Regions from separate parts of the Shewanella sp. Pdp11 genome, predicted to be linked through region 2. Evidence: predicted binding sites of a transcription regulator. Region 2 holds the regulator's gene; each other region holds the start of a gene.

Region 1 (7,754 bases), 880 kb from region 2:
GGAACCCCTTGCAGCAGCGACGCATCATACTCGGCTTGATAGTCTGTGGCTTTACCTAAAGTCAGGCCAACAAGCGCTTGCGCATCACTATAGGGATCGTGATTCTGTGTCATCAATACTGTTTCCATGTCAAAATAGGCGCACATTATACCTGAAATTGGATTGTGCTTAAGTGTCTTGTCTGCTCGCACTCGATAAATTTTTGCAAAACTATCATCAAGCTTACCTAACGAGTTTAGGTGAACTACCGCGTTATTACCCACAGGGTGAGCCTTCTGTGTGTATTCAAGGCGAATTTCATGCTGATCTTGATCAAGCGGTTTCTTGGCAGCCGGTGAAACGCGAAGTCGAAGGCAGTTTTGCCAATGTTGAGCATGCGCTTGAGTTGACTTTGTGGCCGGAAATTAATCATTTTTACGGTCAGTATTTTTCTGCGCCGTTATTGTTCGACTCAAAATGGGGCACGGGTGAGTTACTGCAAGTGTGGAATGAGGATGATTTTACTTGCCTGCAGCAAAATCTGATTGGTCATCTAATGATGAAGAAAAAGCTCAAGCAGCCACCGACGTGGTTTATCGGTTTGTTAGATGAGGGCGATAAAATGCTCACCATCAACAACAGTGATGGCAGCGTGTGGATAGAGCTTCCAGGTGAGATCCCCACCCAGCAATTGTCGCCAAGTTTAGCGGAATTTATTGGGGCGTTATCACCACGGATAGCACCGCCCGTTAAACATGAAGAACTGCCTATGCCCGCATTAGAACATCCGGGGATTTTTGCCAGCTTTAAACGTATGTGGCAAAACCTCTTCGGTAAACGCTAGTTGGCGGGAGCTTGACGCTATCTTGCGGCGAGCTCTTAGCCTTCAACCACGTTTAGCCAGAGTGTGAACGCTCTACCACACTGAGTTTGAGCGTGAACGCTCAACCTAAGCATGGCTGATTCTTAGGTTGAGGTCTTTGGCGGGATAAAATGATGTTACTGATGATCCCAAGACAGATTCGATACTATGCGGCAAGGCTCGCAGCGAAAGTGGAACATATCCAATAAAGGTTCATCGAGTTTCCAATCATGACTACCACAGCGTGGACAAGGCCGCGCTTTTTCTGAGGCTAAATCTTGGCCACCGACGCGGTATAAGTAGTAATAAGTCGGGATTTTAGTGAGATATTCGATACGGCCGCGCAAATCCCAACCTCTACGAAATAAATCACTGTCTGGACTCGATAATTCCTCGAGTGCGGCAAATTCTGCTTTGGTGGCCGCCGCCATTTGTAACTCGTCACAGGCTTGCCATTCGCTCTGCCAACGGATAATGCGTTTGTGATCGCCATTAAAGGTTGCTGGAAGTCGATATAAGGGAATGGGCAGTAGATTATCGCCGCTGCGCAGGGGCGAGCACATGTGTACAAAGCTGGTATACAGCAGTTGCCAGCTCGGTGTGTCGGTATTGCTGACCTCAGAATTAATGTCCTGACCGATAAACTTTTCCCGCGGCGCGAGTAGCTTAGCGTCGGTTAACTCTACTAAGGCTTTTTTGACCCAAGGGCTGTGATATTTATGCGCTAAACTGCTTTTCTCTGGCATCAGTAAACGCACTCTAAACTCACCGTCATTAAAGGCGACCGCAAATTCTCGCCCTAAGATTTGGCCGTTAGCTCGATAGGCTTCGAGGAGCTGATTAATGGCTTTTTCGGCGGCAGAGATAGTGGTGTCGGCGAAGCATTCAAAACGCAGTTCAGTGACAAACATTAAGCGGTTTTTCCTTGGGATTCTAATAAGTTGATGCGTTGTTTAAGTTCAAGCAGTTCGTTTTTCAATTGCATTATTTCTGCTTTTTGCTGCTCAGCATGACGTTCAAAATGCGTCTGTTGTATCTGCAGACGCTCGGCAAGCAGTGCAAGCGTCAAGGTATCGTTAGTTGCAGTGGCTTCGGTTGTCGGGCTGATGGCTTGCAACTCGGCTAAACGCTCGCGATCCGCCTTAGGCATAGATTTAAATTGCTGTAGACCTTGGATCAATATAGGTAAAGGTAGGCTGCTACCTAAACGGGTTTTTATTAAGGCAAGGCTCGGTACTTTACCGCAGGCCTCGAGCGCACGTGCCGCAGCCAATACTTGGTCAAGTGGACTCATAATTAGCAAAATTCCTTAATTTGTTGAATGATTTAAACTAATCTCAAAAGGTCGTGTAAGTTTTTTCATTTAAAAACAGTGTGTTGTCATTTGGCATCTATTTTGCTTCTTGTCCTGCCTAAATCGCTTTTTTAAGCAAAAATAATAATCACATAGGATGTCACATGATTAACCATAAATTGAATAACAAACTTATCGCCATCACGTTTTTAGGGCTTGCAAGCTTAGGTCTTAGCGGCTGTGTGGTCAATGTCGGTGATGGCGAATCGGGTTGGGATAGCAGCGAATCTTGGGAAAAAGTGCAGGATAAAAACCGTACTAACTTAACCAAACTGAGTTTAGGGATGCCCAAAGACCAAGTGATGATCTTAATGGGCACCGCTGATTTTAGTGAAGCCTACATTCAACAAAGTGCTCAACAAGGTGGATCGAATAAAGAAGTCTTAGTGTTGTTTTATCGTACCCAGCGTAATAATGGCGATGGAAAAACCACCAAGGACGAATGCACACCTATTGTGCTGAGCAACAATGCCTTAGTGGGGTGGGGTGAAACGGCTTACAGCAAAATTTAACCCCGCGAGTTTTGTTTTATAATTTACGTAGCTGAGTATCAAGTTGCTCAATGGGCTCAGTCCATTGAGCATCAGCTTCTAGGCCTTCGATGATAAAGCTCTTTTGAGCAGGGGTCCAAAAGGGCGCTTGGCTTAGATGGATGTGATGGTCGATATCATGGGTTGCAATAAATTGCGCTATGGCTTCATCGCTACTGTCTAAACCGAGTTGCTCGAATAAGTGGCTTAAGTCTACTGGCGTAGTATCCATCATTATTTCCTTTTCAGTATAGTGCCTTCGTTTAGAGTAAACGCCTGATTGAAAAATGCAATCTATGATTAAAATTTGCACTTTTCTGTTTCCTTGGTAAATTAATTGTTACTCATAAAAGTGTGAGCTAAGTCAAGGAATACTAATAATGGATAATGAGACCTTGGAAGGCTGCCGTGCAGTCTATTTGACAGCGGAAGACTTACGCATTGCCGCTTCTATCCTCTATAACGCTTACCATGATGACCCTTTTTTTGTCGATTCACTTTTCACCTCAGATAAAGCCGCTTACGAGCAAAAACTGCGCGCCGCGATCCGCGAAGAACTCAATACGTTATGGCAACAAAAACAAGCACTCATAGGTTTGTTCGACCATGACAGACTGGTTGGTTTAGCCTGTGTGGTAACGCAAGAAGTGCCTTTGGGAGAAGGGCGTTACTGGCATTGGTGCTTAAAGATGTTGTTAGGTACGGGCTGGCAATCGACCCAAGCTTTGATGAAAAAAGAGTCCAGTATTGTCGAACTCTTACCCAGTAAGCACTGCGGTATTTTGCAGTTTATCGCCCTTGCACCGAACGAGCAGCATAAAGGACTCGGACATAAGTTAGTCCAAGCGGTAGTGAGTTGGTGTGATGAGCAGCCGGATTTGGATGGCATTGGTGTGTTTGTCGCTCAGGAGAGTCATCTGCAATTATTTACCCAGCATGACTTTGTCTCTTTAGGCGAGCTCAATATCGGCAGTGTCCATGGTCAGTTATTATTCTATTCGGTTCAACAAGATGACTCACTCTTATAAACGGTTCGCCGATTTTTATCCTTTCTATTTATCCCAACACCAGCACCCGACTTGCCGGCAATTGCACTTTGTTGGCAGTTGTTTAGTCTTGCTGCTTATTGGCATTGCCTTGGTTTCACAAGCCTGGTGGCTATGTTGGTTTATTCCGCTCGTTGGCTACGGTTTTGCGTGGGTGGGACACTTTGTATTTGAGAAGAATCGACCCGCGACATTTCAGTATCCCTTTTACAGTTTTATGGCAGATTGGGTGATGTTTGCTCAGATGATCCGCGGCTTTTTTAAGCGTTAAAAAAGCCGCCCGAGTGAGATGCCCATACCCGTGTGAGAGATCGCTTACAAACGCTGTAGGACATAATGTTTTCTTTTTGATTGTTTTTTGTTCTTCTTGGTTTAATTTTTAATTAAATCATTAGTTTGTGTTTATTTTTCTCCTGTTCGGTCGTAATTTCTTTTGTAGTCCGTTCTTTGAGCCGAACAAAAAAGTCATGGTTAACGTAGAATTCACTCATGGCCAAAGCAAATGGATAGCAAGGAAAGCGAAACAGGCCAAAGGGACGCAAGAAGCAACGAATTAAGATTTCATGGTTGAAATCGCTGACGGTAGGAAAACTGTCATTCGCCTAGGATAGGCTAAGGAAAAGCAGGATTGCTTTTCAAGGATGATTAGAGACAGTGAGTCGTATCGTCAGGATGATGAATTTCAGGAAGAATACAGGACACGCTTAAGGATTAAGCATGAACTCGAGACAGGATGTGTCGAGACAAGGATAAAGTATAAGGGTGAACAGCTTGTACTACTCTATGGAAGAAAAATTTTTGCAGGATGCAATAGGAAGAAGTCATAGGAAGTGACAGGCTCTGTAAAATGGATTTACAGGTCAAAGGACTGAGTGTTATCTCACGCAAGTTTGATACACAGGGACGAAAAGGAATTACAGGGACGACGCAGGACGCAAGCAGACGCATGGATGGTGCAGGGAGCACAAATCGAGCAGGACGGCTTACAAAGGATAAATGGGGCGCACTTTAGTTGCGCCCTTTTCTTTGGTTCATTTTCAGCATTAATCTCGCTTTGCCAAGAAGCTATAACGCTATTCACACAGATTTTATCTTAACTCTGCTTAAAGACTTCTCACCGTAAAGCATGTTTACCAGTCTACTCCTCTTATTGCCCAATGATTTACTCTCTGTGTTGACTGTGTTTTGGTCATGCAGAATGCTTGTCGAACTTTGAGCGATAGCGGTTTATGCATAAGTTCTTCAGGGGAGAAAATTTAGCGTTTGCTTACTTTTGATTCGAATTGCCATCCTCCGTGTAAGAGATCTCTTACAAGTATGTAAGTAATTTGTAAGTTAAAGGGGTGGTTATGTCTTGGCTTTGGTTATTATTTTTATTTATATCAGCCGGTTAGTCTATTTTTCATCAGTTAAGCTCACTATTTTCGTTAACATTTTAAATAATCCGCAATGAGTACTTTTGTTGGTTGGCGTAGAATTCATTTTGTAGAAGGAGTTACGGGCAACAGGATGTTGGCGATCAGGATGATCGAACAGTGACTAAGGAATGTGACTTAAGGAATAGGGATATAGGCCTTTCAGGATGAAAGATAGCCAATACCAAGGAAGGGAGACTATCAAGGATTGATAGACTCATTGCATAGGATGGCAATGCCACAGGGAGTGCAATTGAATGGATGCAATACCCGTTTCATGGATGATGATGGAACCGCTCAGGAAAGAGCAAGCTTGGGACTGGATGACCAAGAGATAGGGAAGTACATGAGTACAGGGACCTCAAGGATTGAGCAGGGATGAAGCAGGACGCAGATTGACGCATGGATGGTGCAGGGAGCACAAAAATAGCGGGATAGCTTAACAGAGAATAGGAGGGCGTGGCTTTAGGGCCGCGCCCTTTCTTTTTTAACTTTTACAGTGAGTTATTTTGCAGCACCAGAGAATAACTGATTATTCTCAATTCTGGCGAACAGCTTATTTGAGCCAACATTGTCGATAAAAGCTTAATGGCATTTGCCTGAGCTACAGCCGCTTTGCGTACCACAACCGCCAAATTTCCCCTGCGCTGTCGGCGCCTCTTGCCATTCGGGCTCTGGAAAGATAGGCCATTCTATTTTTTGAATTTTCTTACCTTGCATCCAAATATGGCCACTGTACTGGTTAATGCCGTCGGTGCTGAATTCAAATAAATATTTCGCTTTCCAACAAATCCCCGTGGTGCCGCCAATACTTGGGCGGGCGGTTTCCATTGCTATGGCTAACAGTTGCACTTTTTGTCGCCAACATTCATTTTCGGCAAAAATACGGCTCAACTCTGCCATTTGGCGTAGTTGCCAAAAGAATGCGGCAATCACGACGAGGCCAATAATTAACAGTAAATCTGACATCATTTGCTAGCTGCCTTAAACAAACCACCTATGGCTTGTGATAGTTGAACACTTCGATTGGGATTTCTTAATTCGCCTAGTAGTTGATTGCGCAAACTAGGAATTGCCACAATATCAGCAAAGACCTGATTAAAAAAGGCTTGGGGCTGCAGTGCCAGAGCTTCTAAGTAAAGACTGCGACTTGAATCTTGTTTTAATACCGACCAGTTACGTCCGGCAATGCTGATGAGGGCATTGGTATCTAAAGAGGATTGGCCGTGTAGATGCGCAAACGCTTTTTGGCTGTGTTTGGCGCTAGAAGCCAAAGCGCGAAGGAAATAGGCTTGGTGTTCTGGCGCTGCATCTTGAAGTTTTGCGAGAATTTTATCGGCGAGTGTGTCGCTAATCAGTAAGTGCTCAAGGCACTGACATAGGGCGATTTGCACTTCGATGGCGGCGGTGTCAAAACTCGATACTAACTGCTGCTCATGATCAAATTCATTTGCGCGCGCACATACATCGGCTATGCCTTGCATCCCAATATGTTGCCATTGTGCTGGGGCTACTTGGCCTGACAGGTACTGCACGGCAAATTCGTATTGCGATGACGCGCGTTGGCCGAGTTGTTTACGAACAAGCGCGTTGAATACGGCGAGTTTTTCCTGGCTTGGCTTGAAGTTAAACGGATTATTTGCGAGTCGTTCTTGCTGCTCATCACTGAGTGGCTGAGTGGGATCTTGCCCTAATGCCGCTAATATCATTTCGATAAATTGTGAGCGCGGTGCAGGCGACAGTAATCCTTGCTCATCTAACGCTAGTTTTAGAAACCAAATAAAGTGTTGCTGACTCGCATCCCAAAAGACGATAGCAAATTGCGCATGCCCTTGAATGGGATAGGGATAAGGGGTAGATAGAGATTCGATCTGGTGAAACGCGAGCATATCAATATGTTGCACCCTACGGCCAAGATCATACACTTGGAACTGGGTTTTGGCTGTGGTTAAAAACTGGCTTAAAGTTGTAATTTCAGTCATTTGGCTGCCATATCAATCAAAGAGGCTCATTAAATTGGCGCCATTATAGGGGGAAGTGCGTCTGGATGGTATGATTGCAGCACTTTAATCGACCTATTCGGCCTGCGGATTATGGCAAGTTCCTTAATCACAACGGCTAACATGAGAATGGATCTGAAAGCTATGTTATACAGCCAAACCCAAGCTAAATTGGCTCAGATTGCCCAAGCGCTGCAAGCGGCCGAGTTGTGGTCTGAGCAAGTGCCTTCTGCCGAGGCAATGGCAAGCACAGCGCCTTTTGCCTGTGATCTTATGCCCCTTGAGCAGTGGTTGCAGTTTATTTTGCTGCCTAGAATGCAGACGTTAATCGAAACGGGTGCGCCATTGCCGACGCAAATAGCGATAGCCCCTATGGCTGAACATGTTTGGCAGGATATGCCCCCGCGCCAAGCTCTGATTGGCGTATTGAATGAATTGGATATGTTGTTAAATGAATCAAGATGATATCTGGCTTGAAACGCCTGAAAATACACTGAATGCAACCCAAGAGGATGATTCAGAAGAGCAGGCGCCTGAGATTGAAATTCTTTATGAAGATGCGCACTTA
Region 2 (7,754 bases):
TGAGTATATGAGTCGTGTGACACTCGCAATTATCGCTTTTTTTGGAACCGCACTAGCGCTTTACTGGCAAGTGCAGAACAAACACAGCGGTGATACCGATAACCGAGTAAAAGATCAAAATACCCCAGATTTCATCGTTGAAGATCTGCGCAGTGTTGAGTTCAATGAACAAGGGCTAGTCAATAGCCGTGTGACGGCGAAAAACATGGAACATTATGATTCAACGAATCAAACTTTCTTTACTCAACCTGTTTATCTTGTTTATCCAGACCAAGGTAAAGCACAATGGCAACTCAGTGCAGATCAGGGCAAGCTAAACAAGGAAACGGGCAAGGTTGTACTCGAAAACAATGTTATTATTGATGCCATTAGCGCAGAAGAACCGATCCAGACCTTGTCCACCAGTTATCTGGAACTCGATCTCAATACTATGATAATGACCTCTGACCGTACCATTTACGTCACAGGGAAAGATTTTAATATTCAAGGCCAAGGCCTTTATGCCGACCTCAACGCGCAAGAAGTGAAATTGACCAGTCAGGTAGTAGGAACATATGAAGCAAAATAACGTATTACTTGCCAGCCTAATGCTAATAATGAGCATGAGCGCCTTTGCTAAAGTCGACGACCTAAAGCAGGAAGTTAAAATCAAAGCAGTGAGCCAAACGGCAGATATCAAGAACAACCAGATCATCTTCTTTGGTCCGGTGGAAGTTACCCAAGGCTCGATAAAAATCCAAGCAAATGAACTGCGTGCATTTTCTGCCGAAGGTGAAAATAGCAAAATTTTAGTGGCCACTGGTAACCCCGCAACTTACAACCAAGTGTTAGACGATGGCCGTCCAGCCTCGGCGAGCGCGAAAGAAATTCGTTACGATATGGCAAGCCGTACCCTGACACTGAAAGGCCAAGCTTCGTTAGATCAAGCGGGTAGCCAAGTGACGGGTAATGTGATCCGCTATAACATTATCCAGCAAAAATTGATTGCTGAGAGCACAGGTAGTGGTGACGATCGCGTGATCACTATTATTCAGCCAGAAAACTATCAAGATGATGCCAAACCTGACGCGCCAGCGGATAAACCTGTGAAAAAGCAGGACTCTAAATGACCCAAATCACCCTAAGAGCACAAAATCTGGCGAAGAGTTATAAGAGTCGCCAAGTGGTTAAAGACGTCAGTCTAACGGTAAAGACAGGTCAAGTTGTTGGACTACTCGGCCCAAACGGTGCGGGTAAAACCACCACCTTTTACATGGTCGTCGGTCTGGTTAAAAGCGATAAAGGCCACATCTTTATCGACGATGATGATTTAACCGCGGATCCTATGCACCTGCGCGCCCGCAAAGGCATAGGTTACTTGCCGCAGGAAGCCAGTATCTTCCGTAAGCTGACCGTCCATGACAACATCATGGCCGTACTGCAAACGCGCAAAGAATTGAAGAAAGAGCAAAGGGAAGAACAACTCGAGCATCTGCTCGAAGAATTCCACATCACCCACATCCGTGACAGCCAAGGCATGTCATTGTCGGGGGGCGAACGTCGCCGTGTCGAAATTGCACGGGCGTTAGCAGCAAATCCTAAGTTCATTTTGCTCGATGAACCCTTTGCGGGTGTCGATCCGATTTCAGTTATCGACATCAAAAAGATTATCGAACAGCTCAAAAGTCGAGGCCTTGGCGTGTTGATCACCGACCATAATGTTCGCGAGACATTAGATGTGTGTGAACATGCCTATATTGTGAGTCACGGAAACCTGATTGCCGAAGGAACACCTGCAGAGATCTTAGACAATCAGCAAGTTAGGGCTGTGTACTTAGGTGAACAATTCAGGCTATAGTTAATCAAGCGGAGCCAATGAAGGCAATTTGTGCCAGCATTGTGCTCCACTCAAGATGATAACAAGCGACCTCATCCAACAATAATAACGTAGGGATCAGCGGTAACATGAAAGCGTCACTCCAGCTCAAACTGGGTCAACAGTTAACCATGACGCCACAATTACAACAGGCCATTCGTCTGTTGCAACTGTCGTCATTAGAACTGCAGCAAGAGATCCAGCAAGCCTTAGATTCTAATCCCCTTCTCGAGCTGGAAGAGGATCAATTCGACGCCACTAAAGACCCTGTAAACCAAACGCTTTCCGATACGGATTTCAGTGAATCGAGCACTCTGCCGCCTGAGAAAGACAGCTCCACAATAGACACGGCAGAGTCCTTAACCAAAGAATCCATGCCCGACGAGCTCCCCATGGACACCACCTGGGATGAAGTGTTCACTGCCTCCCCTAATTCTGGCCCCGGCGGCAGTCGTGAAGATGATATGCCCTTCCAAGGTGAGACCAGTGAAGGCTTGTATGAGCACTTAGAATGGCAAAAAAACCTCACGCCGTTTTCTGAAACCGATTTAGCCATTGCCACCGCCATTATTGATGCCATCGACGATCAAGGCTATCTCACTCAAAGCACTGAAGAAATTCTCGAAGCCATGGGCAATCCTGAAGTTGAGCTTGACGAAGTTGAAGCCGTACTCAAGCGCATTCAACATTTTGATCCCATTGGTGTGGCCGCCCGCGATTTAAGCGAGTGCCTGCTGATCCAACTGTCGCATTTCGCCGCTGACACTCCACACCTCGAAAATGCCCGCATGTTGATCAAAGATCATTTAGATCTGATCGCCGCGCGCGATTTTAGATTGTTGATGCGTAAGACTAAATTAAAAGAGGATGAGTTAAGGGACGGCATCGCGCTTATCCAAACCCTCAATCCCCGCCCAGGTTTATTGATTACGCCCAACGATGACGAATACGTCATCCCAGATGTGTCTGTGTCGAAGAAGAATGGCCGCTGGGTGGTTGAACTGAACCCAGACTGCATGCCAAAAATCAATGTAAATCAACATTATGCATCGATGGCGCGCAGTACTAAAAACCAAGCCGATAGCCAATTTATTCGTGGCCATCTGCAAGAGGCTAAATGGTTTATCAAAAGCCTAGAAAGCCGTAACGACACTTTACTTAAAGTTGCGAATTGCATAGTGCAATATCAGCAAGGTTTCTTCGAATACGGTGAAGAAGCCATGAAACCTATGGTGCTTAACGATATTGCCGAAGCGGTAGAAATGCATGAGTCCACCATCTCACGGGTGACCACCCAAAAATACATGCATACCCCTAAGGGACTTTTTGAACTAAAATACTTCTTCTCTAGCCACGTCGGAACTGACGATGGTGGGGAGTGCTCATCCACAGCAATCAGAGCCTTCATTAAGAAACTGGTTGCAGCGGAAAACCAGAAAAAACCATTAAGCGACAGTAAGATGGCACAACTTCTGGCAGAACAAGGGATCAACGTAGCCCGCAGAACCATTGCGAAGTACCGAGAGGCTATGCTCATTCCGCCTTCTAATCAGCGTAAAAGTTTATAACCTACAGTGGATATCGGAGGACGTTTCTATGCAAATAAACCTGAGTGGACACCATGTCGAAATTACCGAATCGTTACGCGCATATGTAGAAGAAAAGTTTTCAAAACTTGAACGCCATTTCGAACAGATCAATAATGTGCACGTTGTGCTCAATGTCGAGAAAATGCAACAGATTGCCGAAGCGAGAATAAATCTTATCGGTGGTGAAGTTTTTGCAACTTCAGAGCATGCTGACATGTATGCCGCTATAGACGCCCTGATTGACAAGCTTGATCGTCAGGTTATTAAACACAAAGAGAAGTTAACAAAACACTAATAATGGAACTTTGTACCATACTGCGGCCGGAGTGCACTACCTGCGCCACTCCGGGCAGCAAGAAAAAGGTACTGGAACTCATCAGCGACTTAGTCGCTGCCCAGTACCCGACCCTCTCATCTCAAGAGATATTCGAAAGCCTAGTGGCGCGCGAAAAGATGGGGAGCACAGGTATAGGGAACGGCATCGCCATTCCACATGGTCGATTAACCGATATAAATCAGCCCATTGCCATACTCATTAAGTGTGAAGAGCCGATAGCATTCGATGCTATCGATAAGCAACCTGTTGATATTTTATTTGCACTACTGGTGCCTGCTGACCAATGTCAGCAACACTTAAGTACCTTGTCTTGCATGGCCGAAAAGCTGAGCGACAAGCAAATATTAAAACAATTACGCAAGACGCATGATGAAACGGAACTCTATCAGGTAATCACTGGATGAAACTGGTCATAGTGTCGGGCCGCTCAGGCTCAGGTAAATCTGTCGCCCTAAGGGTACTCGAAGATCTCGGCTATTACTGTGTCGATAACCTTCCCTTGCCCTTAATCGGCACTTTGCTTGAGCAACTCAAAGGCAGTAACGATCTCGTCGCCATCAGTGTCGACGTGCGTAACATGCCAGAGCAGGACAAGGTTCTAGTTAAACAACTCGCGAGCCTACCTCCTGATACTGAGTTAACGAGCTTCTTCCTCAATTCTAGCGATAAAATTCTGCTTAAGCGTTACAGCGAGACTCGCCGTTTGCACCCTTTGTCAAAGAGCCAAGTCTCTTTACAAGAAGCAATAAAACGGGAAGGGAAACTGCTCGAGCCTATGTCAAAACTGGTCGATCACTACATAGATACGTCGAACCTGAATATCTATGATTTAAGCGATCAAGTGAGACAAATTCTGCTCGGCAGTGTCGATAAAGAATTAGTGATCAACTTTGAGTCCTTTGGCTTTAAGCACGGTATGCCCACCGAAGCCGACTTTATGTTTGATGTTCGCTTCCTGCCTAACCCACACTGGGAACTGGCGCTGCGTCCATTAACTGGCTTAGATGAGCCCGTAGCTGAGTTCTTAAATCGCCAACCACTGGTCAATAAGTTCATCTGGCAAATCGAGAATTTGCTAGAAACTTGGCTGCCGCACCTCGAGCGCAACAATCGCAGTTATTTAACTGTGGCGATTGGCTGCACGGGTGGGCAACACAGATCGGTTTACGTCGCAGAGCAATTGGCTAAACGCTTTAGTAACGGTAAACATAAGGTTTATGCCCGCCATCGAGAGCTGAATAATGCCAAAGCTTGAACGTCAGATCACCATCTGTAACAAACTGGGATTACATGCCCGTGCCGCCACAAAGCTCGTGGTACTGGCATCCGAGTTTGATGCAAGCATCACCTTGATACAAGGTGATAAACAGGCATCCGCCGCCAGCGTACTCGGCTTATTGATGCTTGAGACTGGCATGGGTAAAACCATTAAACTTATCGCCGAAGGCCCAGATGCTGAGCCCGCTCTGGATGCCATTTGTGCCTTAATCGACGCTAAGTTTGACGAAGCCTGTTAGTTTCATTTCATATTCAGTGTTTCAAACAGGCACTCAGATTAGTACACATCACACTTAGCACTGCGTATTTGTGCAGTTCACATCTCGTTTCAAAAGCTTGGCGACACATTTGTCGCTCGACGGCACGAACCATAGGCGATTACACTAGCGAGCATTACCGCCGACTCACCTTAGTCTTAACCGCCTAGTCTCAGCCCTGCGCCAAGCAGCGCACTCTCGAACCAATTTGCCGCACAGTGGCGGACAACTATGGAGGACAAATGCCCGTAGATAATTCAGAAAACGATCACACCGGACATAGTCTAGACCAGTTAAACCAAGCGCTTAGTAGTGGCATGTTTGTGCACGTACGTAACATGCTGCAAAAAATGGCCGCCTCTGATATCGCGCTGATCTTAGAATCCTCACCACCCAGCGCCAGACAAGTGCTGTGGCAGCTTATCGATCAGGAACAAATAGGCGACATACTCGATGAGTTGAGTGAAGAACTTAAAGATCCGCTGATCCGCAGCATGAGTCCTGAGCGGGTTGCGAAGGCAACGGCGAGCATGGACACCGACGATCTGGCCTATATCCTACGTAGTCTTCCCGATGCCGTTTACAAGCAAGTGCTGCAGTCGATGACGGAACAAAACCGCCAGCGGGTAGAACAGGCCTTATCCTATCCCGATGAGACCGCCGGCAGCTTGATGAACACAGATACAGTCACCTTAAGACCCGATGTGAATATCGATGTGGTGCTGCGCTATCTTCGCCAAAGGGGTAACCTGCCAGACACCACAGATACCTTATATGTGGTCGATAAACAGGACAAAGTGCTCGGCGGTGTCAGGCTGGCAGATCTGCTGACCTGCGCGCCAAGCACCACAATTCGCCACATCATGGACCCCGATATCCAAAGTATTCCTGTGAGCATGTCCGACAGCGAAGTCGCGCAGAAATTCGAACGTAATGACTGGGTATCTGCTCCCGTCGTTGACGGCGATGGCAAGCTGCTAGGACGGATCACAATCGATGACGTGGTCGATGTTATCCGCGAAGACGCCGAACACTCCATGATGGGGATGGCGGGGATGGACGATGACGAGGATACTTTTGGCCCAGTGCTAAAAAGTACCCTACGTCGCTCACTCTGGCTCACGATTAACTTGTTCGCCGCGCTACTCGCCTCCTCGGTCAGCAATATGTTTGAAGGCACTATCGAGCAATTTGCTACCATCGCTATCTTGATGACAATTGTCCCTAGCATGGGCGGTGTGGCCGGTAATCAAACCTTAGCGCTCGTGATCCGTGGTATTGCTTTAGGCCATATCGGCCAAAGCAACGCCCGCTGGCTTATCGGTAAAGAGCTATCGATTGGTTTTCTCAATGGCTTGATGTGGTCAATTTTAGTCTTTATCGCCGTGTTGCTGTGGAAGGATGATATGGCACTGGCGGGCTTAATTGGTAGCGCCATGCTGATCAACATGACAGTAGCAGGGCTTGCAGGTGCGAGTATTCCATTGATTTTAAAACGCCTTAAAATCGATCCTGCCCTCGCGGGCGGCATGGTGCTAACCACAGTCACTGACGTGGTTGGTCTGTTCGCCTTCCTCGGATTAGCCACGCTCTACCTGATGCACTAACGCACTAATTCTTTAACGCTTTTACAGTTTGAGTTGATAACAAAAACGGCACCAAAAAGGATGCCGTTTTTTTATCTCGCTGAAAAACTAAATAAGGCTATTTTGCCGGAGGTTGAAAACCATAACGACTCAGAATCGCTTGGCCTTTTGCCGATAGAATAAACTCAGCTAACGGCTTAGCGGCAGCATTGGCGCCCTGCAAAACCAATAAACCATAGTCGGCACCCACGGCGAGTTCCTGCGGTAAATCGATGATTTGTAGACTCGGCACTTCTTGTTTAGCCAGCACAGCATTGGTGCAATAGGTTAAAAAGATATCTGCTTGTTTGTTTTCCATCACCCAGCCATAGGGATTGCGATCTTTAGGCGGTTTAGCACTCTCAGGGCCTCCCGTCAGTTGCAATGCCTTGGTCTCTAACGCGGCTTTCGCATTGGGTTTTACCGCTTCTGCCTTAGCAAAAACGGCCCAGGCATAATCCCCCGCCGGATCGGCTTTCGGGGTTGAAGTGCCAACTTTGACCTTAGGATCTAACAAGGTATCGAGTAGCGTTGCGCTCGTCACTTGGACATTATCTTGGGCAACCGCGCAGAGTTGATTACGGGCAAACATTTGCACTGCTTTACCCTGACCCGCATCCACTAACGCCTGCGGATGTTTCATGTTGGCCGAAGCAAAAATATCGACTTTCTCGCCCTCTTGAATGCGTTTTAACAATAAACCTGAAGGTGCATATTGCGCAGCAACACTCGTGTGCGACTGTGCTTGATAAGCGGCAATAATATCCTTCATTGCAGCCTTTAAGCTGCCTGCGGCGCGCAATTCTATCTGCG
Region 3 (7,754 bases), 2.4 Mb from region 2:
AACTGACCATTTCGGGTATAGGCTGCAGTACCATCAGGTAGCTGGATTTCAAAAAAGCCTGGGCCTTCAATCATCAAATCCAATGAGTTATCTGTAGTCAGCATGTTGCCTTGGGTAAACATTTTCTGTGTGGCGACGACTTTGGTACCCGCACCTATGTTTAACCCATTAGGTAACTTAGTGTTAGAAGCGCTGACACCGCCCGCTTGGTTAACTGTTTGGTAAAGCAAATCTTCAAATACTGCACGACTTTTCTTGTAGCCCACAGTGCTGGCGTTCGCCACGTTGTTTGAGATCACCGCAATGTCAGTTTGCTGTGCGTCTAAGCCAGTTTTACTAATCCATAACGCCGGATGCATAATCTATCTCCTAACTAATACGCATTAATGAGGATGAAGCGCGATCATTTTCTTCCGCGGTTTTCATCATCTTGACTTGCAATTCAAACTGACGCTGAAGGTCAATCAAAGACACCATTTCATCGACAGGGTTTACGTTACTGCCTTCCACTGCACCACTTTCAATACCTACGCTAGGATCGGCTGGTGCTGGTTCTCCTGACATTTGTCGAAATAATCCATCTTCACCACGCATCATCTGCGCATTGCCGGGATTAACGAGTTTCAAGCGACCAACTTCTTCCACCACTTCAGCGGTAGCGCCCTGAGGTCGAACAGAAATAATGCCATCCTGAGAAATTGAAACCTTCTCAATAGGGAGCGGCAACACTATGGGGCCCGCATCTCCCATAACAGGATTTCCCCTGTCATTGTGTAGTAAACCCGTAGAGTCGAAACTTAAACTGCCTGAGCGGGTATAGGCTTCACTGCCATCTTTTGCCTGCACGGCAAACCAGCCGTCGCCTTTAATGGCAACATCGAGATCTCGTCCAGTGGTTTTTATGGGACCAGAGCGAAAATTAGCTGACGGAGATTCTGTCATCGCAAACACCCTGGAAGGCAATCCTTCACCGAAGGCCTGCATCGAGCGAGCTTGTGCCATATCGGATTTAAAACCGTCGGTATTAGCATTGGCTAAGTTGTTCGCACGGAGCGCCAGCTCATTCATATTTTGCTTGGCGCCACTCATGGCGACATAAAGGAATTTGTCCACAGACTGCTCCGTCAAATTTTCTACATGACAATAGCAAAGCAAGCATCGTGCCAATAAAATTGACATTTAATTTACTGATAGAATTGAAGAATAAGGAAATGAAGTGAATTGATAGCAGGATAAAGGCTAAGTGTTGCCACTGGCGGCAACACTTAGTCAAACAATGTAATGATTAGCGGATTTGTAATACGGTTTGTTGCAGTGTGTTGTTCACTTCAAGGGTACGAGAGTTCGCTTGGAAGTTACGCTGCGCCGAAATCAAATCGACCAGTTCAGTGGTCAAATCGATATTCGATTGCTCTAACGCCGATGAACTTATGCTACCAAAAGTACCACTGTTTGCCTCACCAGCAAGAGCCGGGCCAGAATTCAAACTGGCTTTCCACGACGTATTACCCACTTGTGTTAAACCTTGTTCGTTAGCAAATCGAACCAAGGCAACCCGTGCTAAAGGCACAGTTGAACCGTTCGAGTAACTTGCAGTAATTAAACCATCAGCACCAATTTCAACGTTAGTTAAACGACCAACAGTAGTACCGTCTTGTGTTAACTCTGTTGCCGCAAAAGGAGCAGCATATTGCGTTGGCGCATTAAACTTAATAGTTAAGTCTTGAGTTCCATCCGCTCCAGCACCTAAAACGCCTGCACCACCCACACCTAAAGTCTCAGTCTTAACGACCGCTGGATCACTACCGGTATAGACACCAACAGAATTGAACTTAAGTACAGAGCCCTTCCAACCGCTAGTTGTTTGCGCTGTACCGGTTGAGTCAGGGTTACCATCGCCCGTAGTATCCGTTTGATAAGTACCAGCAGCACCAGCTAAATCGACTTGTTTACCATCAATAGCGTAATAAGCCACCCAATTGCTCTCTCCATTATAAGAGGCATCATTAGGCTTAACAAAATAGGTTGTCATGATATGTGGCTCACCGAGTGAGTCATACATTGTCATTGAAGTAACATTATTGTACGTCTTAGGGTCTAGAGGATCGAATGCAGCAGGGTCAAGGGTACTTTCCTTAGCATTTAGATTCATTTGTAAACTGACATTTTCAGTTTTTACAGGGCTACCTGCAGTATCCGGGATCTGCACTGGTTTCGCTGTAGTCAAACTTACCGATGTCGAATTACCATCTTTATCCACAGGGAATGTCTGCAAAAAATTACCAGCAGAATCAACCATGTAGTTATTTGAATCGACTTTAAATGCCCCTGCTCGAGTAAATGAATGGTCAAGACTGCCTATTTCAGAAGCAGTGACAAAAAAACCACCACCTTTAATTGCCATATCGAGTGAATTACTTGTCAACTGTAAGCTGCCTTGATGGAATTGCTGGGCGACTTGACTCGTTGCAACACCACCACCGACAGCAGTTTTAGAATTTGAAAAGATAGAATTAGCGTAAACATCCGCAAATTCAGCACGCGACTCTTTAAAGCCAATGGTATTCGCATTCGCAATGTTGTTCGCCGTGGTGTTTAAATCTTTCTGTGCGGCAGAAATGCCACTCAATGCAATGTTAAACGACATAATTCACCTCTACTTTTGACTCTATTCAATTGCGGACAACTAACGCCCAATTCGGATTCTAAAAAATTATCTTGTATAAATTTAAGTTTCAGACACAGCTAACACATCGGTTAACTTGATCCCCATACCGCCTCTCAAGTTGAGAATGGCGCCAGTACTGGCCGTACCAAGAGAGACACTGGTCACATGGGCATAAGTTGAAACAGGCAGTTCTTGGGATTTTCCATCAACTAACCCACTCGCCTTAATCGTATAGTTGCCTGCGGTCACAGGTTTTCCATCTTTATCTAAACCATCCCAGTTCACATCGACGTTACCACCGTCACTGCCATCGACTTTAAAGGTGGTCACAACTTGGCCCTTCTCATCTTCAACACGCACAGTAATCTCTGGAATTTTATTAGGGGTACTGACCACACCTTTCATCGTTGGGCTTTCAGCTGAAATATTGCCAGTATCAGTTGGGATCAACACCTTGCGACCAACGAGTCCCGATGCCTGCAGTGCTTGGCTCGACGTCATAACACTGTTTAAGTTAACTATTTCATCATTTAACTTACTGATACCATCAACTGTCGAAAATGATGCCATCTGCGCAATCATTTGGTCGTTGTCGACGGGCTTAAAAGGGTCCTGCATCGATAACTGTTGGCTTAATAACGAGAAAAAATCATCTTGAGTTAATTGTTGGCTTTTCGCTTCCGGTACTATCGAATCTTTTGGCAGTCGTATGCCATCAAGAAACGGATTACCCGTTGAACTGGTTGATGAGTTGGTCGTCACAGCATTTGATTGACTCTTATTTTGAGCCGTCTGCGCCGATGCTTGGTTAATTTGATTAATGAGGCTCACAGCTTACCTCCTAAGTAACACATGTTATTTACCCATCCCAAGTGTTTGTTGCAGCATAGACTTAGCTGCTTCAGCGACTTGAACATTCATTTGATATGAGCGCGAAGCAGAAATCATATCTGCCATTTCTTCCATGACATTAACATTCGGTTTATAAATAAAGCCGTCCGCATCCGCCATCGGATGATCGGGCGAGTATTCTTTTAGTAGTGGTTTATCACTTTCAACAATGCCTTTTACCGCCACACCTTGAGAGGCTTGTTGCTGACTTTGCGCTTTGGCCATTTCAGCTTCGAAAATAGGATGACGGGAACGATAGGTCTTATCTACGCTACTCGAGACGGAATCAGCGTTAGCTATGTTACTCGCAGTGGTGTTCAACCTGACCGATTGAGCCGACATTCCCGAGCCAGCAACATCAAATATGCTAAATAAACTCATGATTAATCCCCTCTCAACGCTTTCTTCATGCCACTAAACTTACTGTCTAAAAAACCTAATGACATTTGATATTCAAGAGCATTTTGCATGAATGCCGATTGTTCCTGTTGGATATCAACGGTATTGCCATCACCGGTATCAGGTTGATTTGGCACGCGGAACTTAACAAATTGCCCCGTCAACTCAGCAAGTCCAAAATGCTTGTCTGTCTCTTGCATTTCAAGACTATTACGCTGCTGCTGTTGGCCTCGTGCGGCCTGCATTGCCGCAGAAAAATCAACATCGCGGGCTTTATAATGTGGCGTATCGGCGTTAGCGATATTGCTCGAAATGACTTCAGCTCGCTGCGCTCTAATACCGAGAGTGTACTGATGCACACCCAGTGCATTATCAAAATTGATCGCCATAAAATTGCCTCCTCGTGTTACTCACGGAAACAAAGCAATTCATGTGCCAACATCAGGAGACAATGAAAATAACAATTAGGATAAGCAAGTGATGGGTAAAAAATTACCGACAAATGTCGGTAATTTTCTTTAAAGCTGTAGACTTAAGTCTTTTTCTGGTAATAAATCCCTGGGTTACAACGGACCATATCAAACTCGTCCGTTAAACCAGCGATAGATTCGGAAGCACCAAGAAATAGAATGCCTTTTGGATTAAGAGCGGCAGCGAATTGCCGCAAAATTTTTGCCTTTGCCTCAGGCGCAAAATAAATCAGCACATTGCGGCAAAAAATAATGTCGAACTTACCAAGTAAGCTATAACTTTCAAGCAGATTATGTGCTCTAAAGTTCACTAAACGCTTAACATTATCCTTTAACTTCATATTGCCTGAAGGCAAAGCATCAAAAAACTGACGCTTACGCTCTTCGGATAAACCGCGTGCTAATGCCAAGCTATCGTACTCAGCATTTTTGCAGCGTTCCAACATGGAAGGCGATAAATCCGTAGCTTGAATCGAAGCACTACCAGCAAGTGCACCAGGCTTCTTTTGTTGATACTCAAGAATCGTCATCGCCAGTGAATAGGGTTCTTGCCCAGACGAACACGCGGCCGACCAAATCTTAAGTGGACGACCTAAACGACTATACTCAGGTAACAAAACGTTATGCAATAACTCAAATGGATAACGATCACGAAACCACAGGGTTTCATTGGTCGTCATAGCATCAATCACTTCTGCCCGAAGCGCACGTTCCGTTGGCTTCATCGAATGCTTAACCACATCGGATAAGGATGGCAGGTTATATTTCCCCATTAAAGGAGCAAGACGACTGCGCACCAGATATTGCTTATTTTCACCCAGTACGATGCCGCTGTGTTGCTCTAAGAACAATCTAAATTGATTATATTCAGCCTCAGCGAGTGATTTATTTGGCACATTCACATCCTAAATCCTATTGCAAGCACCAAAATCAGTGCGAAACCATCATGTTACAAAGTCGAGATTATAGCGTAAAGCATATATAGGTACTAACTACTGAACTTACAAACTTAAGTGCTTATTCACTGCAGCAGCCAGTTCGTCGGGATTAAACTTAGCGATAAAGTCATTGGCCCCCACTTTTTGAACCATTGCCTGATTGAATACTCCACTTAACGACGTATGCAGTACCACTTTAATATGCTTGAGCTTAGGATCATCTCGGATCTCCGCGGTCAGGGTATAACCATCCATCTCAGGCATCTCAATGTCTGAGATAATAAGAGGGATTTCATCAGCAACATTGTCCATTTCTTTGGCGATTTCTTTGAGCTTATCTAATGCTTCTCGGCCATCTTTTGCGGTATCAATTTGTAAGTTCAATGACTCGAGTGAACGAATAATCTGCTTACGCGCCACGGCAGAATCATCGATAACCATAATATGATAATGCTGGGTTCTGTCGAGGGTCAGCTTTTCATTAGCTTCTTCACTGATGGCAGTTTTAACCGGTGAAATCTCATCTAAGATTTTTTCAACGTCGAGAATTTCAACCAATTCACCTTCAATCTCAGTCACAGCCGTTAGATAAGAATAACGACCCGCACCTTGAGGAGGAGGCATAATCGCTTCCCAATTCATGTTGATAATCCGCTCAACCGAACTGACTAAGAAGCCTTGAACGCTGCGGTTATATTCAGAAATAATGATGAAGCAGTTTTCAGTACTCGCTAAAGGTCTACCGCCTGTTGCCGCACTCAAATCAATAACTGAAATAGTCGTACCGCGAATATGCGCGACACCTTTTACATAAGGATTAAGTTTAGGCAAAGTGGTCAGTGGTGGGCACTGCAGTACTTCTTTCACCTTAAACACGTTAATCCCAAACCGTTGACGACCGTTTAACTTAAAAAGCAGCAATTCTAAACGGTTTTGACCAACGAGCTGGGTTCGTTTGTTGACTGAATCAAGAATACTCGACATAACTCTGCCTTGTTGTTCTGTTTATGTACGGCCCTATGACTCGTTTGAGTATAGGCATATTAATTGCTTACGTCTTATCTATCGATAAACATAGTCGAAACTGAGTCAATCTTCTGACAGTGATGCAAATTATTATTACAGTGGTCAGCTTCGAACTTGATAAAAGTATAGGTGCATTCTGGCGTTACAAGCTAGTCTCTTCATTATGAAAGTAAATTTAGTCTGTTTTTTTAGTGTTTTCACCCTCTTCATGCCCGCTTTTGCGAGTGCAGAGCCTATTGTTCCCACCGTATCGGCCATCTCAGAATTAGCTAAAGCGCTTATTTCAGAAAAAATATCTGTGCCAACTAATGCCAAAGTCGATATTTCGCCGCAATTAGTTGACGCAAGAATGCTGCCGTCACAATGCTCGTCGCCGATTAAGGTTGAATTGGCGAGTGACAGGGAAATTAGCCGTAATAACACCCTAAAAGTCAGCTGCGATACGCAAGAGCTCGCTTACCCTTGGCAAATTTATATCTCGGTTAGAGTGGATATTTTATTCCCCGTTGTTGTCTCAACTGAAACCTTAGCGCCTGGCGAACTCATCTCCCCTAGCCAAGTTGAAATCCGTTACATTGAGCAAAATAGTTTACGGGGCGCTGAATTTGATGACCCAAGTAAATTAGCTGGTGTGCGAGTCAAACGACGCGTCTCGAAGGATTATCCTATATTGAGCAATAACTTATGCTTCGTGTGTAAAAACGACTCGGTATCTATTTATGTTCGTTCTAACTCATTCGAACTCAAAACAGTAGGCGAAGCCCTACAAGATGGCAATAAAGGCGATCGGATCAGAGTCAAAAATAGCAGTTCAAACAAAGAACTAGATGCTATAGTCACGGGCATTGGCGAAGTTGAAGTAAGAATGTAAAATAATCTAAAGCTTTTTTATAAGCTGCCGATACCCCAGTTAAGAAATCCCGTACACACGACGCTGGAGCCGAAAATGGCAATTGATATTAGCAAACTCAACACTGCAACGACCGCACAAGTTCGTTCAGGTGCAACTAAAACTAGCAGCGATCAATCTGCTCAAGTTGCCACAAAATCGACAACACCACAAAGAACCGACTCAGTGGTGATTACAGCGCAAGCGCAACAACTGCAAGGAGCTCAGACTAAAATGGCGAGCCTTCCTGAAGTTGATCAAAAGAAAGTGGCCGAAATTAAACAGGCTATCGCCGAAGGCCGCTATAAAATTGACCCTGAAAAGTTGGCTGCCAATATTGCAAGTTTTGAAGCCGAACTTAATGACTTGAATAAAGAGTAACTATGACTGAAATAGCTAAACTGGTAGATCTACAACACGCCCATTTGGCTGTTCTTAAGCAAATCATACTCAAGGAAAAAGGCGCTTTGGTT
Region 4 (7,754 bases), 1.1 Mb from region 2:
GGCTTCTGGCACAGCCAAACACCCGACAATATCCGCATGGAACTGATCCAAGTGATAGATAGAGTGGGGCATTAACTGAGTATAGGTTTGCTTTTGAACTAGTCTAAGTTGGTGTGTTATTATGCACCTCCTTAAACAGTCATTGAAAAAATTTATCGTATGAAACAGAGTAAATTTCGCAGCGTGTTGTTTCTATATATTTCCATGCTATTCATATTAAATTGTTCTCGCATTGCGAATTACATTGTGTATCACGATTATTATAAAGAAACATTCGATTTGCTCACGGTGATATTTACATCATTTCGCTTTGATATCATGACTACTGCTTATGTCATGATCATACCTACATTGTTAATATTAGTACCAGGAAGTGGCCGCATTACTTGTTTCATAAAAGATATGGGTTTAAAGCTTGGTTTAATAATGCTATTGCTATCTACACTCGCACTTATTGGAGATTTTATTTATTTTGGTGTAGTAAATAGACACACATTTAGCGATCTACCATTATTAATGACTGAAACATCTTTTGTATTACCATTTTTAATGAAAGATCATTTCGCGTTAACGATATTTAGCGTTGCTACTATTGCCATAATAATTATTTTGCTGGCAAAAAAATACCAACTATTTTTCTACCACAATAAAAACCATAAGACTCTAGCATCACAAATTGGCGTTTTTGTTATTGCGATCCCTATCTTGATATTATTTCTACGAGGATTAAACTTGCATGGAAAGCCACTTGGCATTATCGATGCATATAAAAACCAAAGTGAGCAGCAAGCTAATTTAATTTTAAATGGTATTTATACAGGTGGCAAAGGAACGACTCAAAACTTCAAGCGTACTGATTATAAATTCTTTAATTCCGAAGAGCTTAAACAACAGCTAAATAAGACAGAAGATGAAGCATATAAATATCCATACGTAAGCCAATTCTCAGAGAATACACCCAATGGCCGAAATTTAGTTATCATTTTGGTAGAAGCGTTAAGCTATGCTTATATAGATGGATTATCGGGTTCAGACTATAAAGTCACACCATTTTTAGATGAACTGTCAAAAAAAGCTGAGGTTTATGATAATTTCTATGCTGTTGCTCAACGCAGTAATTTAGGTGTTCAAGCGAGCTTGTTTGGCATACCTCCCCTTGAGAGTGTTGGTTATATCGGAGGAGGACTGGAATTATCACGCCTTACAAAAATTGGTAATATTGCTCAAGCTCATGGCTACCAAACCCAAATGCTGCAAAGCTCAAAACGTGACTCGATTCGTTTAGATTCGATAGCCAACTATGCTGGTTTTCAGCAATATCTTGGACGTAGTGATATCCCAATAACACGAACTGACTACCCCGATCCTGATGGCGCACAGTTTGGTTGGGATTATGAGATGTTGATGAAAACACTCGAATTAGCAAACGAAAAAACTAAGCCATTTATTAGTTTTTCGTTTACAGGTACCACCCATATGCCATATGTAGAAACACCGAAGCATTTACAGGTTTATCCATATGGACAAGATACATTCACCGACTTTTTGAATACTGTTAGATATACAGATGAATCTCTTAAAGCATTTTTTGCGGAAGCATCAAAACAGGACTGGTACGAAAATACAACCTTTATGATTTTGGCAGATCACACTTTGTTCAAAACGAAAACGCCGGGCTTAGAAAGCGCATTCCATATTCCGTTATGGATTTATCGTCCTGGGCAAAATATTCCCCCTAAACGACATAAAATACTCGCAAGCCAATTAGATATTTTACCTACCGCTTTTGATTTGCTCGGATTTAATGACGAGTTTGCATCAGTTGGTCGCTCTCTTTATAGGGAACGAAAACCCTATAGTATTGTAGTAAAAGGCGACTTGCTTGGCGCATTTACCAACTCAGGTAGTTTTTTAATCGCTGGAGATAAAATCATATCTGAGAGTGAAAGTGTAGACTTTATTGAGAATCTGGCACCTAAGTATGCAGAACAGCTAAAGCTTGAATTTCAACTCTCACAGCAAGCAGTTTTGAACAATACTTGGGTTAAATAGCATCAAAGCACTGCCAATCTAACGAAGCACACTGCAGATAATGGTTTATATCACTATCTGCAGTTTTTAATGTATACACCAGAATATTGATTACAGTTAGTAAATCACTCAATCTTATCGCTGATACTATTCCTATGCGAATACCAGATAAATGGTTTTATAGCTAACACTATACAGCCAGACCGACAGCAACTGATCCGTTCCCTTTTTGACGAATATATTAAAATTTATTCCTTCCACGATGACAGGCTAAGCCGTCGCTTTAGTAAGAACTTTATCTGCTACCCAGGAAGTTACTGACAGGGAAAAATGCCTGCTGTTCACTCGACAATGAATTTGCACAAGACCTAAGCGGAACCATACTAAATGTTAGATCTCTCCTTACAAAATCTTGCCGCAATTGCGTATGGTGAATCGATAAGGAGTAATACAAGATCTCAAGATTCAGAAGTTTGAATTAATCGCCGGCATACCCATGACCAAATCAGCCCCAACAAAAAGCCCCGCATAGTTTCCTATGCAGGGCTTTTTACACCGATTGACTCACCTTAAGGGTGTGCCACCTGAATCAACAGGCTGGCATTAACCGCGGTTAAAGCGCTTACGATCGTTTTCAGTCAAGTGTCTCTTACGAACACGGATGCTCTTAGGTGTTACTTCAACCAATTCGTCATCATCGATGAACTCAAGCGCTTGCTCAAGTGTCATTGTGATTGGCGTAGTCAACACTTGCGCTTCGTCAGTACCTGAAGCACGCATGTTGGTCAGCTGCTTACCTTTCAGACAGTTAACTGTCAGGTCGTTTGAGCGAGCATGGATACCAACTACTTGGCCTTCGTATACTTCAGCAGCGTGGCCAATAAAGAGACGGCCGCGGTCTTGTAGACCGAACAGTGCGAATGTCAGAGCCTTACCCGTTGCGTTAGAAATCAATACGCCGTTAGCGCGTTGACCGATATCGCCACCTTTGTGTGGACCGTAATGGTCGAACGAGTGGTAAATTAGACCTGTACCAGAAGTCGCTGTTAAGAATTCAGTTTGGAAACCGATTAAACCGCGGCTTGGGATAATAAAGTCGATACGTACACGACCTTTGCCATCAAGCTGCATGTCTTTCATTTCAGCTTTACGGGTACCTAACTTCTCGATCACTGTGCCTTGATCTTCTTCTTCAACGTCAACAGTTAACGTTTCGAATGGCTCACACAATTCACCGTCGATGGTTTTCAGAATAACTTCTGGACGTGATACAGCTAACTCGTAACCTTCACGACGCATGTTTTCAATCAAGATTGATAAATGCAATTCACCACGGCCTGATACGCGGAAGCGATCTGGACTTTCAGTTTCTTCAACACGCAGTGCCACGTTGTGGACCAATTCTTGTTGTAAACGCTCAAGAATGTTACGTGAAGTCACATACTTACCTTCTTTACCCGCAAAAGGTGAAGTGTTGACTTGGAACGTCATGGTCAGAGTTGGTTCATCAACTGATAATGGCGGTAACGCTTCTACAGCGCCAGCAGCACAGACAGTGTCAGAAATTTTCAACTCACCTAAACCAGTGATAGCAACGATATCGCCTGCGTTAGCAACTTCAACTTCAGTACGCTCTAGACCCATGTAACCTAATACTTGGCCCATTTTACCGTTACGGGTTTTGCCATCAGCACCAACAATAGTGACTTGTTGGTTAGTTTTGATGCTACCACGCTTGATACGGCCGATACCGATAACACCCACGTATGAGTTGTAATCCAGCTGCGAAATTTGCATCTGGAAACTACCTTCTGAGTCAGCATCAGGGAATGATACTTTTTCAACGATAGTTTGGAACAGCGGCGTCATGTCTTCACTTGCAACATCTGGATCTAAAGTTGCAAAACCGTTTAACGCTGAAGCGTAAACGATTGGGAAATCTAACTGCTCGTCAGTTGCGCCTAAGTTATCGAACAGGTCGAATACTTGGTCGATAACCCAATCAGGGCGCGCGCCTGGGCGGTCAATTTTGTTGATAACAACGATTGGCTTTAAGCCTTGAGCAAACGCTTTCTTCGTTACGAAGCGAGTTTGTGGCATTGGACCGTCAACGGCATCAACTAGCAATAATACTGAGTCAACCATAGACAGAACACGCTCAACCTCACCACCGAAATCGGCGTGGCCAGGGGTATCAACGATGTTGATACGGTAGTCGTTCCACTTGATGGCAGTATTTTTTGCCAGAATCGTGATCCCACGTTCCTTTTCAAGATCGTTGGAGTCCATCACCCGCTCAGTAGCTTCTCCTCGGGTTGCAAGGGTGCCTGACTGTGACAGCAACTTGTCTACCAGGGTCGTTTTGCCATGGTCAACGTGTGCAATAATGGCGATGTTACGTAAATTCTCTAGCACGGATAAACCTCTTACCATCAAACAAAAATAGGGATATTTCAGTAATTCGTTATAGTGTCCCGACTCGACCCACCATAATAAAAAGCGGGTCATTCTACTCCAGAGCGGCCTTGGCGCACAGGATTATTTTTGAACACTTATAAAACAATCCGCCGATCCTTGGCTAATTCCTGCCAATATTCCATTGAGTGAAATCCGCTAATGCCACAGTTAAAGCACTGTTCAATTGCCATATTCGTAGGAAAAATCCGAGTTAAACAGCTGAATTTACTATTTTTCATAATCTAGACGCAAAGTATTTCTGCTGATTTAAACATCAATCAAATTGATGTTCCCGCGACAAAATCATCTCGACGTGAAACAGCAATAATTTCTAGCGCAGATTTAACTGGGCGTTGATATTGGCATTTATGACCGCGAAAACTGAATGCCTTTAAGACTCACTTCATTGTCACGCAATACCTTTATTACGCATCACTGATTTCACTTGGCCTGTGAACAGCAAAGACATTTCGCACATGAGAACGAACTCTTTCCTAATAATATGATAATAAACCACTATTGAATTGAGAATGCATGGCATAGTTGAACAGACTAGCGTGGTTTTATGACAACTATGCGGCGGTGAAATCGCCCAGAGAAAATAGTCCAGAATAGTGCTGAAATAGGTACTGGATTCAGTGCCGCTATCCTTATGTAGTCCCTGTGAGCCAAGGCGCGATTGCCATCTCACTGCCACATAAGCGATGCATACTAGTGCTTTGAACCTTATGCTTTGAAACTTAGCTTTGCATGAATCAATTCAGTGCGCACCAAAATGGATGAATGCACCAAAATGCCTCAACCAATAGCACCAAAGTGGTGCAAACTGGAATCCAATTAAGTGCAGCAAAGATTTTAAACCATGTTAATCAGTAATTTAAATTATTGGCATGGATATCGCTATATAGCTCGTAAGTTTGGCTCAAGATAAATCACTTGAGTTAAAAGATTATAGAAGGGGCATCCCTTTACCCTACCGGAGGCTTGAGAATGTCAGTTGAATCAGTTTTAAAGCAACTTGAAGAATTAGAAGTTAAGTTCGTTGATTTACGTTTTACCGACACTAAAGGTAAAGAGCAGCACGTATCTATTCCTTCTCATCAGGTAGATGCTGATTTCTTCGAAGACGGCAAAATGTTTGACGGTTCTTCTATCGCAGGTTGGAAGGGTATTAACGAATCAGACATGGTACTGATGCCAGATCCAACGACATTCGTACTGGATCCTTTCACCGAAGAAACCACAGCGCTGATCCGTTGTGACATTCTTGAACCCGGTACAATGACAGGGTACGACCGTGACCCACGTTCAATCGCTAAAAAAGCAGAAGCTTACCTGATCTCTACTGGTATCGCAGATACTGTATTGATTGGACCAGAACCAGAATTCTTCCTATTTGACGATGTCCGTTTCGGTACTGACATGTCAGGTTGTTTCGTTAAGATCGACGCTAAAGAAGCGGCTTGGAACTCAGCGACTAGCTACGAAGGCGGCAACACTGGTCACCGTCCATTTGTTAAAGGCGGTTACTTCCCAGTTGCACCGGTTGACTCATCACAAGACCTACGTAGCGCTATGTGTTTGGTGCTCGAAGAAATGGGCCAAGTGGTTGAGGCGCATCACCACGAAGTGGCGACTGCAGGTCAAAACGAAATCGCTACTCGCTTCAATACTTTGACTAAGAAAGCGGATGAAATCCAAATTCTGAAGTACGTAGTGCACAACATGGCACACGCTTACGGCAAGACGGCGACTTTCATGCCTAAACCTATCGTTGGTGACAATGGTAGCGGCATGCACGTTCACCAATCTCTGGCGAAAGACGGTGTTAACTTGTTCGCTGGCGACAAATACGCAGGTTTAAGTGAAACGGCGCTGTACTACATAGGTGGTATCATCAAGCACGCTCGCGCGCTGAACGCTTTCACTAACCCAAGCACTAACTCTTACAAGCGTTTAGTGCCACACTTTGAAGCACCTGTTATGTTGGCCTACTCTGCCCGTAACCGCTCTGCATCAATCCGTATTCCAGTGGTACCAAGCCCTAAAGGCCGTCGTATCGAAGCACGCTTCCCTGATCCACATGCCAACCCATACTTAGGTTTCGCAGCGCTGCTGATGGCGGGTCTTGACGGTATCCAAAACAAGATCCACCCAGGTGAGGCGATGGACAAAGATCTGTACGATCTGCCTCCAGAAGAAGCGGCTGAAATCCCACAAGTGGCAACGTCATTAGAAAACGCCCTTGAAAATCTGCAAGCTGACCATGAGTTCCTGACAAAAGGCGGCGTGTTCAGTGAAGATTTCATCCAATCTTATATCGTACTGAAAACAGCTGAAGCTGAGCGTGTAGCACGTACTACTCACCCACTTGAGTTTGAAATGTACTACAGCCTGTAATGGCTAACGACATGTAATTACTTACTGTATAAATGCATGCGTAAAGTATAAAAGCCCCAACAGTTTTGCTGTTGGGGCTTTTTTGTATCTTGAAGATAACAATGGTCATGGCGATAGATGTAACACAGAATTTGAGACTTATCTGAATTCTGCGAGGACGTGGCATACAAACTTCCTTATTTAATGCTTAATCCAAGCAGGGCTAAAAAGGTAACGACCACGCCATTAAGGTTGGGTGTCCAACTTAGCTGTCCTAAACAAATAAAGCGTCCGCATCGAATGTTATGCGGGCTTTCTTAAACTCTTTTAGCAATTGTGTCTGCCAATCAAGTTCAGCACTGATGTAGACAACACCTTGAATATCATTCTGAATCTCAACACCTGTTTTAACAATTGCTGAGACTTTCTTCCGACCTAGGCGAGCGATGAAGTAGCCATGCTCAAACACAACATTCTGGCGAGCGCGGCCATTCAGTTCTTCAGTGCCCTTTTTCCGTCCTTCATCACAAGGCGTATATAGCACTATTGCGTAGTCAACTGCACCATGCTCTTCAATCTTCTCGATGATAGTATTACCACCGCTCGCTTGATTCATCAACACGACGGGCTTTAATCCGACAGTTCGAACAAAGTTCTCAACCTCCAACCTCAAAACATCATCATGACCATGAACAATAAATACCTTCTGTGTATCGCTTAATTGTTGGGTCGGTTGAAGCACTTGTTGTGGTTGCTGATACAATATTGATGGTTGTAGCAGTGTCTGGGAACTTGGAGGTTGCTGGACAGATGCGGACGGTACGAATGGCTGATGCGGTTGTTGCACAGGAGGAGGGCTGAATGGTTTGGTCGGATTTGAGGCATGT

Evidence for each region. The regulator sigma-54, encoded in region 2, starts transcription at its own class of promoters, with help from an activator protein. The targets are predictions, from matches to a motif close to GTTGGCACGNNNNTNGNNT.
Region 1: a site for sigma-54 is predicted at 2,225-2,243, ahead of AYJ58_RS10085 (DUF3192 domain-containing protein). Genes of this name have one in related genera too.
Region 3: a site for sigma-54 is predicted at 4,380-4,398, ahead of flgB (flagellar basal body rod protein FlgB). Genes of this name have one in related genera too.
Region 4: a site for sigma-54 is predicted at 5,373-5,391, ahead of glnA (glutamate--ammonia ligase). Genes of this name have one in related genera too.

Annotation. Positions count from the first base shown of each region.
Region 1 is NZ_CP015194.1:2,277,323-2,285,076, forward strand. Features, by position in the region: gene queF (NADPH-dependent 7-cyano-7-deazaguanine reductase QueF) at 1-113, opposite strand, end outside; gene syd (SecY-interacting protein) at 173-823, shown strand; gene AYJ58_RS10075 (Zn-ribbon-containing protein) at 979-1,752, opposite strand; gene AYJ58_RS10080 (hypothetical protein) at 1,752-2,135, opposite strand; gene AYJ58_RS10085 (DUF3192 domain-containing protein) at 2,300-2,707, shown strand; gene AYJ58_RS10090 (DUF2789 domain-containing protein) at 2,724-2,957, opposite strand; gene AYJ58_RS10095 (GNAT family N-acetyltransferase) at 3,106-3,753, shown strand; gene AYJ58_RS10100 (DUF962 domain-containing protein) at 3,737-4,042, shown strand; gene AYJ58_RS10110 (DUF3301 domain-containing protein) at 5,772-6,158, opposite strand; gene AYJ58_RS10115 (DUF3549 family protein) at 6,155-7,168, opposite strand; gene AYJ58_RS10120 (YqcC family protein) at 7,331-7,651, shown strand; gene truC (tRNA pseudouridine(65) synthase TruC) at 7,638-7,754, shown strand, end outside.
Region 2 is NZ_CP015194.1:1,394,557-1,402,310, reverse strand. Features, by position in the region: gene kdsC (3-deoxy-manno-octulosonate-8-phosphatase KdsC) at 1-11, shown strand, start outside; gene lptC (LPS export ABC transporter periplasmic protein LptC) at 8-568, shown strand; gene lptA (lipopolysaccharide transport periplasmic protein LptA) at 555-1,109, shown strand; gene lptB (LPS export ABC transporter ATP-binding protein) at 1,106-1,837, shown strand; gene AYJ58_RS06160 (RNA polymerase factor sigma-54) at 1,945-3,423, shown strand; gene hpf (ribosome hibernation promoting factor) at 3,452-3,739, shown strand; gene ptsN (PTS IIA-like nitrogen regulatory protein PtsN) at 3,742-4,185, shown strand; gene rapZ (RNase adapter RapZ) at 4,182-5,036, shown strand; gene AYJ58_RS06140 (HPr family phosphocarrier protein) at 5,023-5,298, shown strand; gene mgtE (magnesium transporter) at 5,559-6,923, shown strand; gene AYJ58_RS06130 (molybdate ABC transporter substrate-binding protein) at 7,021-7,754, opposite strand, start outside.
Region 3 is NZ_CP015194.1:3,938,416-3,946,169, forward strand. Features, by position in the region: gene flgG (flagellar basal-body rod protein FlgG) at 1-359, opposite strand, end outside; gene flgF (flagellar basal-body rod protein FlgF) at 370-1,113, opposite strand; gene flgE (flagellar hook protein FlgE) at 1,286-2,647, opposite strand; gene flgD (flagellar hook assembly protein FlgD) at 2,729-3,499, opposite strand; gene flgC (flagellar basal body rod protein FlgC) at 3,524-3,940, opposite strand; gene flgB (flagellar basal body rod protein FlgB) at 3,943-4,347, opposite strand; gene AYJ58_RS17460 (CheR family methyltransferase) at 4,491-5,330, opposite strand; gene AYJ58_RS17465 (chemotaxis protein CheV) at 5,430-6,350, opposite strand; gene flgA (flagellar basal body P-ring formation chaperone FlgA) at 6,556-7,263, shown strand; gene flgM (flagellar biosynthesis anti-sigma factor FlgM) at 7,339-7,662, shown strand; gene AYJ58_RS17480 (flagella synthesis protein FlgN) at 7,665-7,754, shown strand, end outside.
Region 4 is NZ_CP015194.1:245,869-253,622, forward strand. Features, by position in the region: gene AYJ58_RS01165 (4Fe-4S binding protein) at 1-75, shown strand, start outside; gene AYJ58_RS01170 (LTA synthase family protein) at 160-2,052, shown strand; gene typA (translational GTPase TypA) at 2,635-4,446, opposite strand; gene glnA (glutamate--ammonia ligase) at 5,479-6,888, shown strand; gene AYJ58_RS01185 (TIR domain-containing protein) at 7,142-7,754, opposite strand, start outside.